2 regions of the Solwaraspora sp. WMMD792 genome follow, and region 1 is predicted to be linked to the other one. Evidence: predicted binding sites of a transcription regulator. Region 1 holds the regulator's gene; the other holds the start of a gene.

Region 1 (7,886 bases):
CTGCGGGTGGAGGTCCCGGAACGCGACCGTGTTGGCCCCGTCGTACAGCAGGGTGGTCGGCAGTTCCCCGGCGGCGATCCGGCAGAAGACACAGTTGTCGCTCACCCGACGGATGGTAGCGGTGACCGGGGTCCGGCCGGTCCACCGCCGCGCCACCGGCGCCCCAACCACGGCGCCACCAGCGCCCCAACCACGGCGTTACCAGCGCCCCAGCCGACCGGAGAGCAGGGCGAGTGCCGCGACACCGGCGGTCGACGTCCGCAGCACCGCCGGGCCGAGCCGCACCGGCCGGGCCCCGGCGTCGACGAAGGTGGCCAGCTCGGCGTCGTCGATCCCGCCTTCCGGCCCCACTACCAGCAGCACCGACCCGGTGGTCGGCAGATCGGCGACGGCCAGCCGCTGCTGCGCCGACTCGTGCAGGACGAAGCTGGCGGCCGACGCCGCGCACCGGGCGGCGACCGCGTCGGTCGGCTCGGCCGGCTGCTGGTCGGAGCCGCCGATCGTCGGCAGCCACGGCCGGCGGGCCTGTTTGGTGGCCTCCCGCGCGGTGCCGACCCATCGTTGCCGGGCCCGGGCACCACGGTCGTCGCGCCAGCGGGTCACCGAGCGGGCGGCCGCCCACGGAACGATCTCGTCCACCCCGACCTCGGTCATCGCCTGCACCGCCAGCTCGCCCCGGTCGCCCTTGGCGACGCCCTGCGCCACCACCAGCCGGGGGTCGGTGGCGCTGACGTACCCGGTGTCGAGGACCCGCAGGTCGAGCTGGTGCCGGCCGACGGCCTCGACCACCGCGTCGGCGACGCCGCCGCGCCCGTCGGCGAGCCGCAACTGCTCACCCGGGCGCAGCCGGACCACGGTCGCGGCGTGGTGGCCCTCCGGCCCGTCGAGGGTGTGGGTCGGCCCGGTCGGCAGGCGCTCGACGAGAAACAGTGGGGCGCTCACGTCGGATCGGTTCTCCGCTGCTGCTCGCTGGCCGGACCGGGCGGCGGGTCAGCCGTGGCCGTTGAACGCGTCGCGCATCCGGGAGAAGAACCCGCCCTGCTTGGTCAGCTCGGCGACCTCCTCGCCCCGGGCCTTGGCGAACTCCCGCAGCGTCCGCTCCTGCTCGGCGTCGAGCTTGGTCGGGGTACGCACGTCGAGGTGCACGTAGAGGTCACCGCGGCCGGTGCCGCGCAGGTGCGGCACGCCGCGCCCGCGCAACCGCAGGGTGGCACCCGGCTGGGTGCCCGGCTTGACGTCCACCGGCTCGTCGCTGTCCAGGGTCCGGATGGTCAGCCGGGTGCCGAGCGCCGCGGCGGTCATCGGCACGGTGACCCGGCAGTGCAGGTCGTCGCCCTTGCGGGAGTAGACGTCGTGCGGCCGCTCGTGGATCTCGACGTACAGGTCACCGGCGGTGCCCCCGCCCGGCCCGACCTCGCCCTGCTGGGCCAGCCGGATCCGCATCCCGTCCTCCACCCCGGCGGGGATCTTGACGGTCAGCGAACGTCGGGTCCGCACCCGGCCGTCGCCGGAACAGGTGGCGCAGGGGTGCGGGATGACGGTGCCGTAGCCCTGGCAGGCGACGCAGGGCCGGGACGAGACCACCTGGCCGAGGAAGGTCCGTTGCACGGACTGGACCTCGCCGCGCCCGCCGCACGCCTCGCAGGTCGCCAGGTGGGTGCCGGCCGCAGTGCCCGCGCCGGAGCATGTGGTGCAGATCACCGCGGTGTCGACGGTGATCGGCGCTTCCACGCCGAACGCGGTGTCGGTCAGATCGAGCTCCAGGCGCAGGATCGCGTCGGCGCCGGGGCGGGTCCGCGACCTCGGCCCACGGGAGCCGGCCGCCGCCCCGAAGAAGGCGTCCATGATGTCCTGGAAGCCGACGAAGGGCCCGGCCCCGCCGGGGCCGCCGCCGGGCGCGCCGCCGGGCGCCAACGGGTCGCCACCAAGATCGACGATCTGCCGCTTCTGGTCGTCGGAGAGCACCTCGTACGCGGCGTTGATGTCCTTGAACTTGTCAGCCGCCACCGGATCCGGATTGACGTCCGGATGGTACTGCCGGGCCAACTTGCGGTAGGCCCGCTTGATGTCGTCAGCGGAGGCGTCCCGGCTCACGCCGAGAATCCCGTAGTAGTCCTTGGCCACTGCGTCTGGTGTCCTCATGTGTCAGTCTCGCATGTGCAGTTCGCCGGGTCGGTTATCCTGCCCGCCGGTCAGTTCTGCGCCAGCAGATCGCCGACGTAGCGTGCCACGGCGCGAACCGTGGCGATGGTGCCGGGGTAGTCCATCCGGGTGGGCCCCAGCACGCCGAGGCCACCGACGATGACGGTGCCCGGACCGTAACCGGTGCTGACCACGGATGCGGCCCGCAGGTTGTCGATCTCGTTCTCGTCGCCGATGCGGACCCGCAGGGTGCTCGGCTCCACCTCGCCGATCAGTTTGAGCAGGACGACCTCCTCCTCCAGTGCCTCCAGTATCGGACGCAGGGAGCCCTGGAAGTCGAGTAGTCCCCCTCTGGTCAGGTTAGCGGTCCCGGCCAGCGCGATGCGTTCCTCGTGCCGCTCGACCAGCGTCTCCAGCAGGACCGTCGAAAGCGTGGTCATCGCCGGTCGCAGGTCCGATGGCGCCTCGTCGACCAACGCCTGGACCAACGGCGGGGTGTCGGAGAGCCGACAGCCGTCGAGCTTCTCGTTGGCCAGCCGACGCAGGTCGGTCACGTCGTCGGCACTGATCGGGGCCGGCAGCTCCACCAGTCGCTGCTCGACCCGGCCGGTGTCGACGATCAGAACCAGCATCAGCCGGGTGGTCGAGATCGGCACCAGCTCAAGGTGCCGCACCGACGACCGGGACAGGCTCGGGTACTGCACCACCGCGACCTGGCGGGTGAGCTGGGCGAGCAGCCGGACGGTGCGGTGCACGACGTCGTCGAGGTCGACGGCGCCGGCGAGGAAGCGTTCGATCGCCCTGCGCTCCGCCGGGCTGAGCGGTTTCACCCGGGACAGCCGGTCGACGAACAACCGGTAGCCACGGTCGGTCGGGACCCGCCCGGCGCTGGTGTGCGGCTGCCGGATGTAGCCCTCCTCCTCCAGCACCGCCATGTCGTTACGGACGGTCGCCGGTGACACCCCGAGCTGGTGCCGCTCGACCAGCGCCTTGCTGCCGACCGGCTCCTGAGTGGCGACGTAGTCCTCGACGATCGCCCGAAGCACGTCGAGTTTGCGGTCGTCGAGACCCATCTGCACCTCCTCCGCTGGCACCGGTCGGACCGGTCCGAGGCTACGGCCCCGGCCGTCGCGGCGGCCGGTGGGTGGCCGGACCGACGACGGACGCCCCTGCTGGCACTCGCCGGTTGTGAGTGCCAGCATACGTCGATCGGGCCGGGCCGGCGATGATCAGTTCGCCGGGCGGGGGCGTACCGGGCGATATGTCACCAAGCGCACTCACCCGGGTCGGATCGGTCGGCCGGCGGGGCTCCGCAAGCCGGCCGGCGGGCCAGAGAAGCCGGCCGGCGGGCCCCACGCAAGCCGACCGACCAGCGGAGACGGCCTGCCCGGACGGGAAAATCGTCGGCGGGGCTAACTGGCGCGGCTTGATCCGTCCCCCTACCGTGTCGGGCATGACTGAACCACCTCGCCCACCAGGGGAGAACGGTCCCGGCGGCATGCCGCAGGACCCCAACTCCCCGCCGCCACCTCCAGCGTCCTACTCGATGCCGGGCGAGGCCTCCTCTCCCGGATACCCGCCGCCGCCCGGCGGCGCCGGCGGATATCCCCCGCCCGGCGGTTACCCGCCCGGCGGTCCGGCGTACGGAGGTCAACCCCCGTCCGGCTACGCCACCAACGACGACAAGACCTGGGCCCTGATCGCCCACTTCGGTGGCGCCCTGGGCGCGTTCATCAGCTTCGGACCGCTCGGCTTCGTCGGCCCGCTGATCGCCTACCTGGTCAAGGGTCAGCAGTCACCGGCCGTACGGGCGCACGCGCTGGCCGCGCTCAACTTCCAGATCCTCTGGTCGGCGATCGCCTTCGTGCTGCTCTTCGTCAGCTGGTGCCTGTTGTTCATCCCCAGCCTGGTGGTGTTCGCGATCCAGATCATCTTCGGCATCATCGCGGGCGTTAAGGCCAACGAGGGGACGCTGTACAAGTACCCGATGTCCGCCAACTTCATCAAGTGACACCGCTCGCCCCCGGATCCGTACCGGCTCCGGGGGCGTCACCGGTGGCGGGCAATGCGGGCCACGCCACGCAAGGCAGCCCGGCAGCGGGTCTCACGGGAGCAGGTCCCGGACGACCGCGTCGGCCAGCAGCCGGCCGCGCAGGGTCAGCACCGCCTGCCCGGCGGCGAGCGCGCCGGGGTCGAGCAGCCCGTCGTCGCCGGCTTGGCGGGCCGCGAGCCGGCCGGCCGGGGCCAGTCGCGCCAGCGGCAGCCCACTGGCCAGCCGCAGCCCCAGCATCACCTCTTCGACCTGCTGCTCGGTGCCGGTGAGTAGTTCCCGGCCGTGGCCGGGCGACCGTCCGGCGGCCAGCCGCTCGGCGTACGACCGGGGATGCCGCACGTTCCACCAGCGGACCCCGCCGACGTGGCTGTGCGCCCCCGGCCCGAGCCCCCACCAGTCACCGCCGGTCCAGTACAACAGGTTGTGCCGGCACCGGCCGGCGGCCGACCGGGCCCAGTTCGACACCTCGTACCAGTCGAATCCGGCGTCGCTCAGCGCCGATTCGGCGGCGAGGTAGCGGTCGGCGGCGACGTCGTCGTCGGGATACGGCAGTTCGCCGCGCCGCATCCGGGCCGCCAACCGGGTGCCGTCCTCGACGATCAGCGCGTACGCGCTGACGTGGTCCACCCCGGCCGCCACCACCGCCGCCAGCGACTCGTCGAAGTCCGCTGCGCTCTCCCCCGGCGTACCGTAGATCAGATCGAGATTGACGTGCTCGAATCCGGCCTCCCGGGCCTCCCGGGCGGCGGTGACCGCGCGGCCCGGCGCGTGCCGGCGGTCCAGCACGGCGAGCACCGTCGCTGCGGTCGACTGCATGCCGAGCGACACCCTGGTGTAGCCGGCGGCCCGCAGCGCCCGCAGCGACGCCGGGGTCACCGACTCCGGGTTGGCCTCGGTGGTGACCTCCGCGTCGACGGCCAGCCCCCAGGTGGCGTCGATCGCGTCGAGCAGCCGGGCCAACGCGTCGGCGGGCAGCAGGCTCGGCGTGCCGCCGCCGACGAAGACCGTGTCCACCTGCCGTGGCGGGCGGTCGGCCAGGACCTTCGCGGCCAGTTCCAGCTCGGCCAGTACGGCGTCCAGGTACTCCCCGACCGGTGCGCTGCCGCCAAGTTCGGCGGGCGTGTACGTGTTGAAGTCGCAGTAGCCGCAGCGGGTGGCGCAGAACGGCACGTGCAGATAGACCCCGAAGCCGCGCTGGCCGCTGCGGGCGAGCGCGGACGGCGGCAGCGCCCCGTCGGCGGGCACCGGCGTACCGGCGGGTGGTGCTCCTGGCATGGGACTAGTGTGCCGGCATGGATGAGCCCCGACCCACCAGGTCCGCGCAGCCACTGATCCGTACGGCCACCGCCGCCGGGATCACCACCCTGACCCTGGACAGCCCGGGCAACCGCAACGCGCTGTCCACCCCGCTGATGACCGAACTGCTCGCCGGCCTGGCCGAGGCGGTCGCCGACCCGCAGGTCCGGGTGGTGGTGTTGAGCCACACCGGGCCGGTCTTCTGCTCCGGCGCCGACCTGAAGGAGACCGCCGAGGCGTACGCGACCCGACAGGTGCCGGTCGGGATGCTCGGCGACGTACTGGCGGCGCTCTGGGAGTGCCCCAAGCCGGTGGTGGCCCGGGTCGGCGGCCCGGCCCGGGCCGGCGGGCTGGGGCTGATCGCCGCGGCGGACATCGCGATCTGCGACGCGGCGGCCACCTTCGCCTTCACCGAGGTACGACTCGGAGTGGTCCCGGCGGTGATCTCCGCCACTGTGCTGCGCCGGCTGCAGCCGCGGGCAGCGGCGCAGCTGTACCTCACCGGTGAGCTGTTCGACGGTGCCCGGGCGGCGCAGATCGGTCTGGTCAGCGCCGCCGTACCGGCCGGGGAGCTGGACGCCGCGGTGACGGCGAGCTGCGCCGCGCTGGTCCGGGGCGCCCCGGGCGCCCTGGCCGGCACCAAGCAGCTGCTCCGCCGCACCCCGGCGGCGGACGTCCGGGCCGAGACGGCCGAGCTGCGTGAGCTCTCCACCGGATACTTCCTCTCCGACGAGGGCCGCGAGGGCGTACGGGCGTTCCGCGACAAACGCGACCCGAGCTGGCTGCCGGGGCGGTGACCACGGATAGTCGCCCCGAAACGGGGTATCTCCGACGTAAGGGGTCGAGGCGTACGGCGTAAGGGCCGGCGTACGACAAGCGCGGGACCCGCTCCCGCTGGACGACACAACCGTCCCTGGTGTACCAAAGGTCCCAGCAACACGCGTGGGGGTGACGGTGCGGGCTCGGACGGTGCTGGTGCTGGTCGCCGTGCTGGCGGCAATCGCCCTGTTGGGCGGGGTCGGCCTGGGCCGGTGGATCGGCGATTTCGCGTTGCCCGGTGGCTGGCGGGGCTGCACGGTCGAACTGCCCGACTCCATGCCCGGGGCTGGCGACGGCCAACTGCGTCGGGTGTCGCTCGATCCGGAGCAGATGGCGAACGCCGCCACGATCGCGGCGATCGGGGTGCAGCGTGGGCTGCCGCCCCGTGCCGTGGTGGTGGCACTGGCGACCGGGTTCCAGGAGTCCAAGCTGCGCAACCTGACCGGCGGCGACCGGGATTCGGTCGGGTTGTTCCAGCAGCGGCCCAGCCAGGGGTGGGGCACGGTCGAGCAGATCAGCGACACCAGGTACGCGACGAACGCGTTCTACGCCGGCCTGGAACGGGTCCGGGGTTGGCAGGACATGCGGGTCACCGATGCCGCCCAGGCGGTCCAGCGGTCGGCCTTCCCCGAGGCGTACGAAAAGTGGACCGACGAGTCGCAGGTGCTCACCGCGGCGCTGCTCGGCGAGGCCACCGGCGCGGTCGCCTGCACGGTGACCCGGGATCCGGTGATGCGCGGTGCCGAGGCGACGGCGGCGCTCACCGACAATCTGCGGTTGGACTGGGGCGGCCTGGAGTCGCTGCTGCCGGTGCCCACCACGCCGTCACTGAGCGTCCCAGTGGAGAACACGCAGGCCGGGTGGCGATATGCGCACTGGCTCGTTTCCCATGCCACTGATCATGGCGTCAAAAGGGTCACGTTCGGCGATCAGGAATGGACTGCGGAAGGCGGCAGTTGGTCGTCGATTTCCGGCGGGGACATCGAGACCGGGCGGGTGATGGCGGAGGTCTTCGCCTGACGTCGACAACCGGCACCCCGGTTGCATATCTTAACCGACAGTTAGCGCAACATACGGCAAACTATGCAATCCAGACATTTTGCACGATGGACCTGTACCGAAAGTGCGTGCCCCGACACCTCACGTGCAATCAGCTGTGGCCAACCACACGGCCCGCGAATTGCTGACAATCGGCCCGGGCGGGCCGGCCGAGAGGCGGGCTAGGATCGGCATCCGCCAGGCCCGAAAGGGCGCACCACCGACAGGACGGGAAAGCTGTGTTCGATTACGGCGGGCGGACCGGTTACGAAGCGATCAGCGACATCGACCGCAAGGAGTTCCACGAGCAGGGCTTCCTCCTGCTGCGCAACGTGCTGACCGAGGACCACCGGGCAGCGCTCGAGGCCGCGGTCGACCGGGTGTACGCCGAGGAGAAGGCCGCCGGCAAGACCACCGCCGACGGCACCCTGCACCTGCTGGGCTTCCTGGACCGCGACGAACTCTTCGGCGACCTGCTCACCCATCCGATCGCGTTCCCCTACATGTGGGGGCTGGCCGGTTGGAACATCTACACCCA
Region 2 (7,886 bases), 2.7 Mb from region 1:
GTCGGCGAAGCTGGTCAACTCCAACTCGGTGACCCACTTGCAGGCGGAGACGTAGCCGTAGAGGCCGGGCACCACCATGCGGACCGGGAAACCGTGCTCGACCGGCAGCGGTTGACCGTTCATCCCGACCGCGAGCAGCGCGTCCCGCCCGTCCAGCAGCGCCTCGGTCGGGGTGCCGCAGGTCCAGCCGTCGACGGACCGGCCGACGACCTGGTCGGCTCCGGGCAGCGGGCCCGCCTCGACCAGCAGGTCCCGCACCGGTACGCCGAGCCAGCGGGCGTTGCCGATGAGATTCCCGCCCACCTCGTTCGAGACACAGGCCAGCGTGACGTACCGCTCCACCAGCTCCATCCCGAGCAGGTCGGCGTAGCTCAGGGTGATCGGGTTGGTCACCCGGCCGTGGATCCGCAGTTGCCATTCGTCCGGGTCGACCTGGGGCACGACCAGCGCGGTGTCGATCCGGTAGAAGTCACGGTTGGTGGTGACGTACCGGCTCAGCCCCGGCGCCGCCGGGTCCACACCGGAAGGCAGCGGCGGCGCGGCGTCGACCGGGGCGGGCAGCGTCACGGCGGACCGGGCGGTCGCCACCCCCCGGCGTTGCGCCAGCCAGCGACCACCGGCACCGGTGATCAGGGCGGCGCCGACCGACACGCCGACGCTGGACAGGAACCGGCGCCGGTCGGCGGTGCCGGCACCGGGCCGCACCGGTACCGGCGCCGGTTCAGCGGGCGCCGCGGCGGAGGACGACGCGGCTGCGGCCGGCCGCAGCGGGCCGGCGAGCAGCGCCCAGAGCAGCAGTGCGGCGGCGGACGCGCCGATCACCGCCGGCAGGACGGCGGCCGGCCCGGCGCCGGGCCGGGTGAGCGCGGCCGCCGCGCCGATCACGCCGAAGACCGCGATGCCGGCGAAGCCGACGGCGAGCCGGCGGGCGGCCAGCACCCCGATCACGGCCGCGAACCCGGCGAGCAGTACGCCGGTGCCGATCAGCAGCGCGGTCTTGTCGTGTACGCCGAACACGTCGATGGCGAACTGTTTCAGCGGCTCGGGGACGGTGTCGACGACCACCCCGCCGACCGCGACCAGCGGTGCCGAGCGGGCGCCGGTGGCGACGGCGATCAGCTCGGCCAGGCCCAGGGCGAGCGCGGCCGCGGCCACCCCGGCGAGCGCCGCGAGCGGCCTGGGCAGGTGGCCCGGTGGTTCGGTCTGCGCAGCTGGCCCGGTCGGCTCCGGCCCTGTCGCGTCCGGCACCGTCGGCTCCGGCCTCATCGCGTCCAGCCCATCTGTCCGGCACCGTACGGGTCGACGGCGCGTAGGTACCGCCGACGATACGCAGAATCCGCGTGATCAGAAACCTCGGGCGGAGTGCGCCCTCGGCCGTACTGATCACGCGGATCCAGGGTGGAGCAGGTGGAGCAGGTGGAACTTCCGGTCAGAAACCGGGACCGTGCTGGTGGCCGTGCCCGTGGTCGTGACCGTGACCGCCGGCAGCCGGCTCGGCCTTCTCCGGCTTCTCCACCACGAGGCTCTCGGTGGTGAGCAGCAGCCCGGCGATCGACGCGGCGTTGCTGACCGCGTTGCGGGTCACCTTCACCGGGTCGATGATGCCGGCCCCAGCCAGATCGACGTACTCACCGGTGGCGGCGTTGAGACCGTGGCCCCAGTCGCCTTCGAGCACCTTGCCGACCACGACGTACCCGTCGTAGCCGGCGTTCTGGGCGATCCACCGCAGCGGCTCGTGCAGCGCCTTGCGGACCACCGACACGCCGACCTTCTCGTCGCCGTCGAAGCCGAGGTCGTCGTCGAGCACGGCGGCGATCTGGCTCAGCGCCGCGCCGCCACCGGGGATGGTGCCCTCCTCGACCGCGGCCTTGGTCGCGGCGATGGCGTCCTCGATGCGGTGCTTGCGCTCCTTCATCTCGACCTCGGTGGCAGCGCCGGCCTTGATCACCGCGATGCCGCCGGAAAGCTTGGCCAGCCGCTCGGCGAGCTTTTCCCGGTCCCAGTCCGAGTCGGACGCGTCGATCTCCTTGCGGATCTGGGTGACCCGGTCGGCGACCTCGGAGTCGTTGCCGGCACCGTCGACCACCGTGGTGGTGTCCTTGTCGACCACGATCCGCCGGGCCCGGCCCAGCGACTCCAGCCCGACCGCGTCGAGCTTGTAGCCCAGCTCAGGGGCGATCAGCTCGGCGCCGGTCAGGATCGCCATGTCCTGCAGCATCGCCTTGCGCCGGTCACCGAAGCCGGGGGCCTTGACCGCGCAGATCTTCACGGTCTTGCGTACGGCGTTGACCACCAGGGTGGACAGCGCCTGCCCGTCGACGTCCTCGGCGACGATCAGCAGCGGCTTGCTGTCCTGGACGATCTTCTCCAGCAGCGGCAGCAGCTCCTCGATCGAGGAGATCTTCTGGGTGGTGATCAGGATGTACGCGTCCTCGAGGACCGCCTCCTGCGCTTCGGCGTCGGTGACGAAGTGCGGGGAGATGAAGCCCTTGTCGAACTGCAGGCCCTCGGTGACCTCCAGCTCGGTGGCCAGCGTGGAGCCTTCCTCGACGGTGATCACGCCGTCGCGGCCGACCCGCTCCATCGCCTCGGCGATCAGTTCGCCGATCGTGGCGTCCTGGGCCGAGATCGTCGCGACCTGCGCGATCGAGCCCTTGTCGGCGACGTCCGCCGCCTTGGCCAGCAGCGATTCGGAGACCTTCTGCGCGGCCGCGTCGATGCCGCGCTTGAGGCCGGCCGGGTTGGCCCCGGCGGCGACGTTGCGCAGACCTTCACGGACCATCGCCTGGGCGAGCACGGTGGCGGTGGTGGTCCCGTCGCCGGCGACGTCGTTGGTCTTCGTCGCCACCTCCTTGACCAGCTGCGCACCGAGGTTCTCGTACGGGTTGGTGAGCTCGATCTCCTTGGCGATGGTCACGCCATCGTTGGTGATCGTCGGAGCGCCGAACTTCTTGTCCAGCACGACGTTGCGCCCGCGCGGGCCGAGGGTGACCTTGACCGTGTCCGCGAGCGTGTTGACGCCGTGCTCCAAGAGGTGCCGGGCGTCGTCCGAGAAACTCAGGATCTTCGCCATGACATTCCCTTCACAGGCACTAGCCGTCGGCCGGCCGGCGGCTGCCGGTCACCGGCCAACGGGCGACGCCCCGAAGCCCCGGGCTGGGGCTTCGGGGCGTTCAGCACTGGCAGTAGGTCACTTCTCGATGACCGCGAGGACGTCGCGGGCGGAGAGCACCAGGTACTCCTCGCCGGCGTACTTGACCTCGGTGCCGCCGTACTTCGAGTAGATGACCGTGTCGCCGACGTTGACGTCAACCGGGATCCGGTTGCCCTTGTCGTCGACGCGGCCGGGGCCGACAGCGAGGACGGTGCCCTCCTGCGGCTTCTCCTTGGCGGTGTCGGGGATCACGATGCCCGACGCCGTGGTGGTCTCAGCCTCGTTCGCCTGGACCAGGATCCGGTCCTCGAGCGGCTTGATCGCAACCTTGGTCGCGGTAGTCACGGGCATACCCTCCTGGGGTATCTGGTTTTGGTGCCGGCCACGTGGGTAACCGGCGTCAATCTGCCTCATGTCCACCGGGCGGATCCGTCGTCGCGGGTGCCGGACCGCCTGGCGTTTCGCTCACCGGCGGGAGCCGGCGGGCTGGCACCCTCGACCCGAGAGTGCTAACCGCAGATTAGCAGTCGCCTGTGCGGAGTGCTAGCCCGATGGCCGAGCATGGACAATGTCGCGGTGCACCCGGACGAACTGGCCGCCCTGCGCGCCCCGGAGGGCGCGGCCGCGCTGGTCGCCGCGGCCGAGGTGCTGGCCGCGCCGGGCGGGGCGGATCCGCTCGCGGCGGCGACCGCGCTGCGTACCGCCGGGGTGCCGGCACCGCTGGCGACCGCCGCGCTCACCCAGGCCGCGCTGCGCGCCCGCGCGACCGGCAAGTTCGGCCCGGCCGCCGCCCGGATGTTCTTCACCCGCGCCGGCCTGGAGCAGGCCACCCGGTCGGTGGTCGCCGACCGGCGCGCCGCCCGGTTGCGCGCCGCCGGGGTGCGCCACCTCGCCGACCTGGGTTGCGGTCTCGGCGCGGACTCCCTCGCCGCCGCCCGGGCCGGCATCCGGGTGTACGCGGTGGAGGCCGACCCGGGCACCGCCGCGATCGCCGCCGCCAACGTCGAGGCGACCGGGCTGGCCCACCTGGTCGACGTGGTCTGCGCCGACGCCACCGGAGTCGACGTCTCCGGCTACGACGCAATCTTCTGCGACCCGGCCCGCCGGTCCGGCAACGGTCGGCGCACCTTCGACCCGGACAGCTACTCTCCGCCGTGGGACTTCGTCCGGTCGCTGGTCGCCCGGGTGCCCCGGACCGTGCTGAAGGTGGCGCCGGGCATCGACCACGCGCTGATCCCGCCGGAAGCCGAGGCCGAGTGGGTCAGCGTCGACCGGGAGGTGGTCGAGGCGGCGTTCTGGTGCGGCCCGCTGGCCGACACGCCGCGCCGGGCCACCCTGCTGCGTGCCGGACGGCCGGCCACGGACCTGACCGGCGACGGTGGTGAGCCGGTGGACGTCGGCCCGGTCCGGCGTTTCCTGTACGACCCGGACGGGGCGGTGGTCCGCTCGCACCTGGTCGCCGCGTTCGCCGCGACCGTCGACGGCACCCTCGCCGACGAGTCGATCGCCTACGTCTACGCGGACGCACCGACCGACACGCCGTACGGAAGGTGTCTGGAGATCACCGACGTGCTGCCGTTCTCGCTGAAGCGGCTGCGGGCGCTGCTGCGCGAACGCGGTGTCACGCGGTTGGAGATCCTCAAACGCGGCTCCCCGCTCGACCCCGCCCAGTTGCGCCGCGAGCTGCGGCTGCGTACCGCCTCCGGGGCCGGCGTGGCGGCGAGCCTGGTGCTGACCCGGGTGGCCGGCGCCCCGACGGCGCTGCTCGCCCACCCGGTGCCGGCGCCGGACCGGTGAGCGTGCCAGGCCGGGCGAGCGCGCCCGCCCGATGAGCGCGCGGGGCCGGTAACGTCGCGCGGCATGGCAGGTACCGCGACCCCGGCGACGACGCTGCTGACCAAGCGGCGGATCACCTTCCAACTGCACCCGTACCGGGTCTCGCCGGACACCCCGGACTACGGCGCGGCGGTCGCGGCCACCCTCGGCGTCGCCCCCGAGCAGGTGTTCAAGACGCTGGTGGCGCAGGTCGACGGGGCACTCGCCGTCGGCGTCGTGCCGGTCACCGGGGAGCTGGACCTGAAGGCTCTGGCGGTGGCGCTCGGCGGCAAGCGCGCGGTGCTCGCCGACCGGGTGCTCGCCGAGCGGACCACCGGGTACGTCCGGGGCGGGATCAGCCCGATCGGGCAGCGTAAACGCCTGCCGACGGTGCTGGACGCCTCGGCGCAGCGGTACGCCGAGGTGTACGTCTCGGCCGGTCGTCGCGGGTTGCAATTGAGTATCGCTCCGGACGACCTGGCAGCGGTGGCCGATGCCCGTTTTGCCCCGATCGCCACCCACTGATCCGGTCAACCGACGGGCAGATGTCCGCCACGTTGCTGAATTGTTATCGCGGGCAACAAAACTGGTGACGTCAGCGGTCTTGTGCTCGGCGCCACAGTCCTAATACGTTGCCGGACACAACAAAACTGCGACGGCCCAGCCCAGCCCCAGGCCGTTGCCGTCGCCGGCCGGGTCTCCGGAGCCCATCAGCGCCGCGCGAAGCCACACCTGAGTCCGCACGACACGCACCAGCACACATCCTTGTACGCGAAACATCACCCTTCGAAAGGACCCGAGCGATGCGCAGAGGGATCCTCAGCACCGCCGCCGCCGGCGTCCTGCTCGCCGGCGGCCTGACCGCCTGTGGCAGCGACACCGGCACCGACAGCGGTGACACGCCCACCCCGAAGATCGGCGTGATCCTGCCGGACAGCGCCTCCTCCGACCGCTGGGAGACCGCCGACCGGCGCTTCCTGCAGGAGGCGTTCGACGCCGCCGGCGTCGACGCCACCATCCAGAACGCCCAGGGCGACAAGGCCCAGTTCCAGACCCTCGCCGACCAGATGATCACCGACGGGGCCACCGTCCTGATGATCGTCAACCTGGACTCCGGCACCGGCAAGGCCGTGCTGGACAAGGCCCAGCAGCAGGGCGTCGCCACCATCGACTACGACCGGCTCACCCTCGGCGGCTCCGCCGAGTACTACGTCAGCTTCGACAACGAGGCCGTCGGCCAACTGCAGGGCGAGGGTCTGGTCAAGTGCCTGACCGACGCCGGCGTGGAGAAGCCGACCATCGCCACCCTCAACGGCTCCGAGACCGACAACAACGCCACCCTGTTCAAGAACGGCTACGACGGCGTGCTCGACCCGCTGTACGAGTCCGGCGAGTACGTCAAGGGCCCGGACCAGTGGGTGCCGGACTGGGACGGCGCCCAGGCCGCCACCATCTTCGAGCAGATGCTGACCCAGACCGGCGGCGAGATCGACGGTGTGCTGGCCGCCAACGACACCCTCGGCAACGCGGCGATCTCGGTGCTCAAGCGCAACCAGCTCAACGGCCAGGTGCCGGTCACCGGGCAGGACGCCACCCCGCAGGGTCTGCAGAACATCCTCGCCGGCGACCAGTGCATGACCGTCTACAAGGCGATCAAAGCCGAGGCGCAGGCCGCCGCCGACCTGGCGGTCGCGCTGGCCAACGGGGAGCGCAAGGAGGTCGCGCAGACCGTCACCGACCCGGAGACCAACCGGGAGGTGCCGTCGGTGCTGCTCACCCCGCAGGCCATCTACAAGGAGAACGTCGCCGACGTGGTCAACGACGGCTACGTCACCGCCGAGGAGCTCTGCACCGACGAGTTCGCCGAGCTCTGCGCCGAGGCCGGCATCAGCTGACCGGCGTACCGGCGACCGACCGGTAGCCCCGCCGCGGGTGTCACCCGGCAGCACCATCGCCGGGTGACACCCGCGGCGGCGGAACCGGCACCGGCCGGACACCCTCACGAAGGAGACCACCCGTGTCCGCGACCCCCCTGCTGCAACTGCGCGGGATCGACAAGAACTTCGGCCCCGTCCAGGTGCTGCGCAACGTCGACTTCGCCGTCTACCCCGGCGAGGTGACCGCGCTCGTCGGTGACAACGGTGCCGGCAAGTCCACCCTGGTCAAATGCATCAGCGGCATCCACCCGATCGACCGCGGCGAGGTCATCGTCAACGGCCGCCGGGTGCATATCCACAACCCGCGCGACGCCGCGTCACACGGCATCGAGGTCGTCTACCAGGACCTCGCGCTCTGCGACAACCTCGACATCGTGCAGAACATGTTCCTCGGGCGGGAGAAGCGCACCGGGATCGTGCTGGACGAGACCACGATGGAGCAGATGGCCGCGGACACCCTCGCCGGGCTCTCCGTCCGGACCGTCAAGTCGCTGCGGCAACTCGTCGCCAGCCTCTCCGGCGGCCAGCGCCAGACCGTCGCCATCGCCAAGGCGGTGCTCTGGAACAGCAAGGTCGTCATCCTCGACGAACCCACCGCGGCGCTCGGCGTCGCCCAGACCGCCCAGGTGCTCGAACTGGTCCGCCGGCTCGCCGACAACGGCCTCGCCGTCGTACTGATCTCGCACAACATGAACGACGTCTTCGCGGTGTCGGACCGGATCGCCGCGCTGTACCTCGGCCAGATGGTCGCCCAGGTCCGCAGCACGGAGATCACCCACGCGCAGATCGTGGAGCTGATCACCGCCGGCCGCAGCGGTGACCTCGGCCTGCCGGCCGACAACGGCACCGAGTACACCGCCACCACCGGACCGGGAGCCGACCGATGAGCACCGCCACCTCGACAGTCCAGCGGCCCGCCGCCCGGGCCGACTCGCCCGGCGTCGGCGAACACCTGCGCAACTACTTCTCCCGGGTGCGCG

The links. The regulator HrcA, encoded in region 1, represses chaperone genes, less so after heat shock. The targets are predictions, from matches to a motif close to GGTTNGCACNCTCNNNNNGAGNGTGCNAACC.
Region 2: groES (co-chaperone GroES) is a predicted target of HrcA. The motif match lies at 3,639-3,669, and genes of this name have one in related genera.

What each region holds. Positions count from the first base shown of each region.
Region 1 covers NZ_JARUBH010000009.1:3,922,459-3,930,344, forward strand. Annotated here, with positions in the region: gene O7629_RS18615 (histidine triad nucleotide-binding protein) at 1-105, opposite strand, end outside; gene O7629_RS18620 (16S rRNA (uracil(1498)-N(3))-methyltransferase) at 199-942, opposite strand; gene dnaJ (molecular chaperone DnaJ) at 991-2,124, opposite strand; gene hrcA (heat-inducible transcriptional repressor HrcA) at 2,193-3,215, opposite strand; gene O7629_RS18635 (DUF4870 domain-containing protein) at 3,596-4,153, shown strand; gene hemW (radical SAM family heme chaperone HemW) at 4,247-5,470, opposite strand; gene O7629_RS18645 (enoyl-CoA hydratase-related protein) at 5,488-6,288, shown strand; gene O7629_RS18650 (hypothetical protein) at 6,542-7,330, shown strand; gene O7629_RS18655 (phytanoyl-CoA dioxygenase family protein) at 7,588-7,886, shown strand, end outside.
Region 2 covers NZ_JARUBH010000009.1:6,662,121-6,670,006, reverse strand. Annotated here, with positions in the region: gene O7629_RS31075 (molybdopterin-dependent oxidoreductase) at 1-1,185, opposite strand, end outside; gene groL (chaperonin GroEL) at 1,430-3,073, opposite strand; gene groES (co-chaperone GroES) at 3,191-3,505, opposite strand; gene O7629_RS31060 (class I SAM-dependent methyltransferase) at 3,731-4,951, shown strand; gene ybaK (Cys-tRNA(Pro) deacylase) at 5,015-5,494, shown strand; gene O7629_RS31050 (substrate-binding domain-containing protein) at 5,773-6,864, shown strand; gene O7629_RS31045 (ATP-binding cassette domain-containing protein) at 6,987-7,793, shown strand; gene O7629_RS31040 (ABC transporter permease) at 7,790-7,886, shown strand, end outside.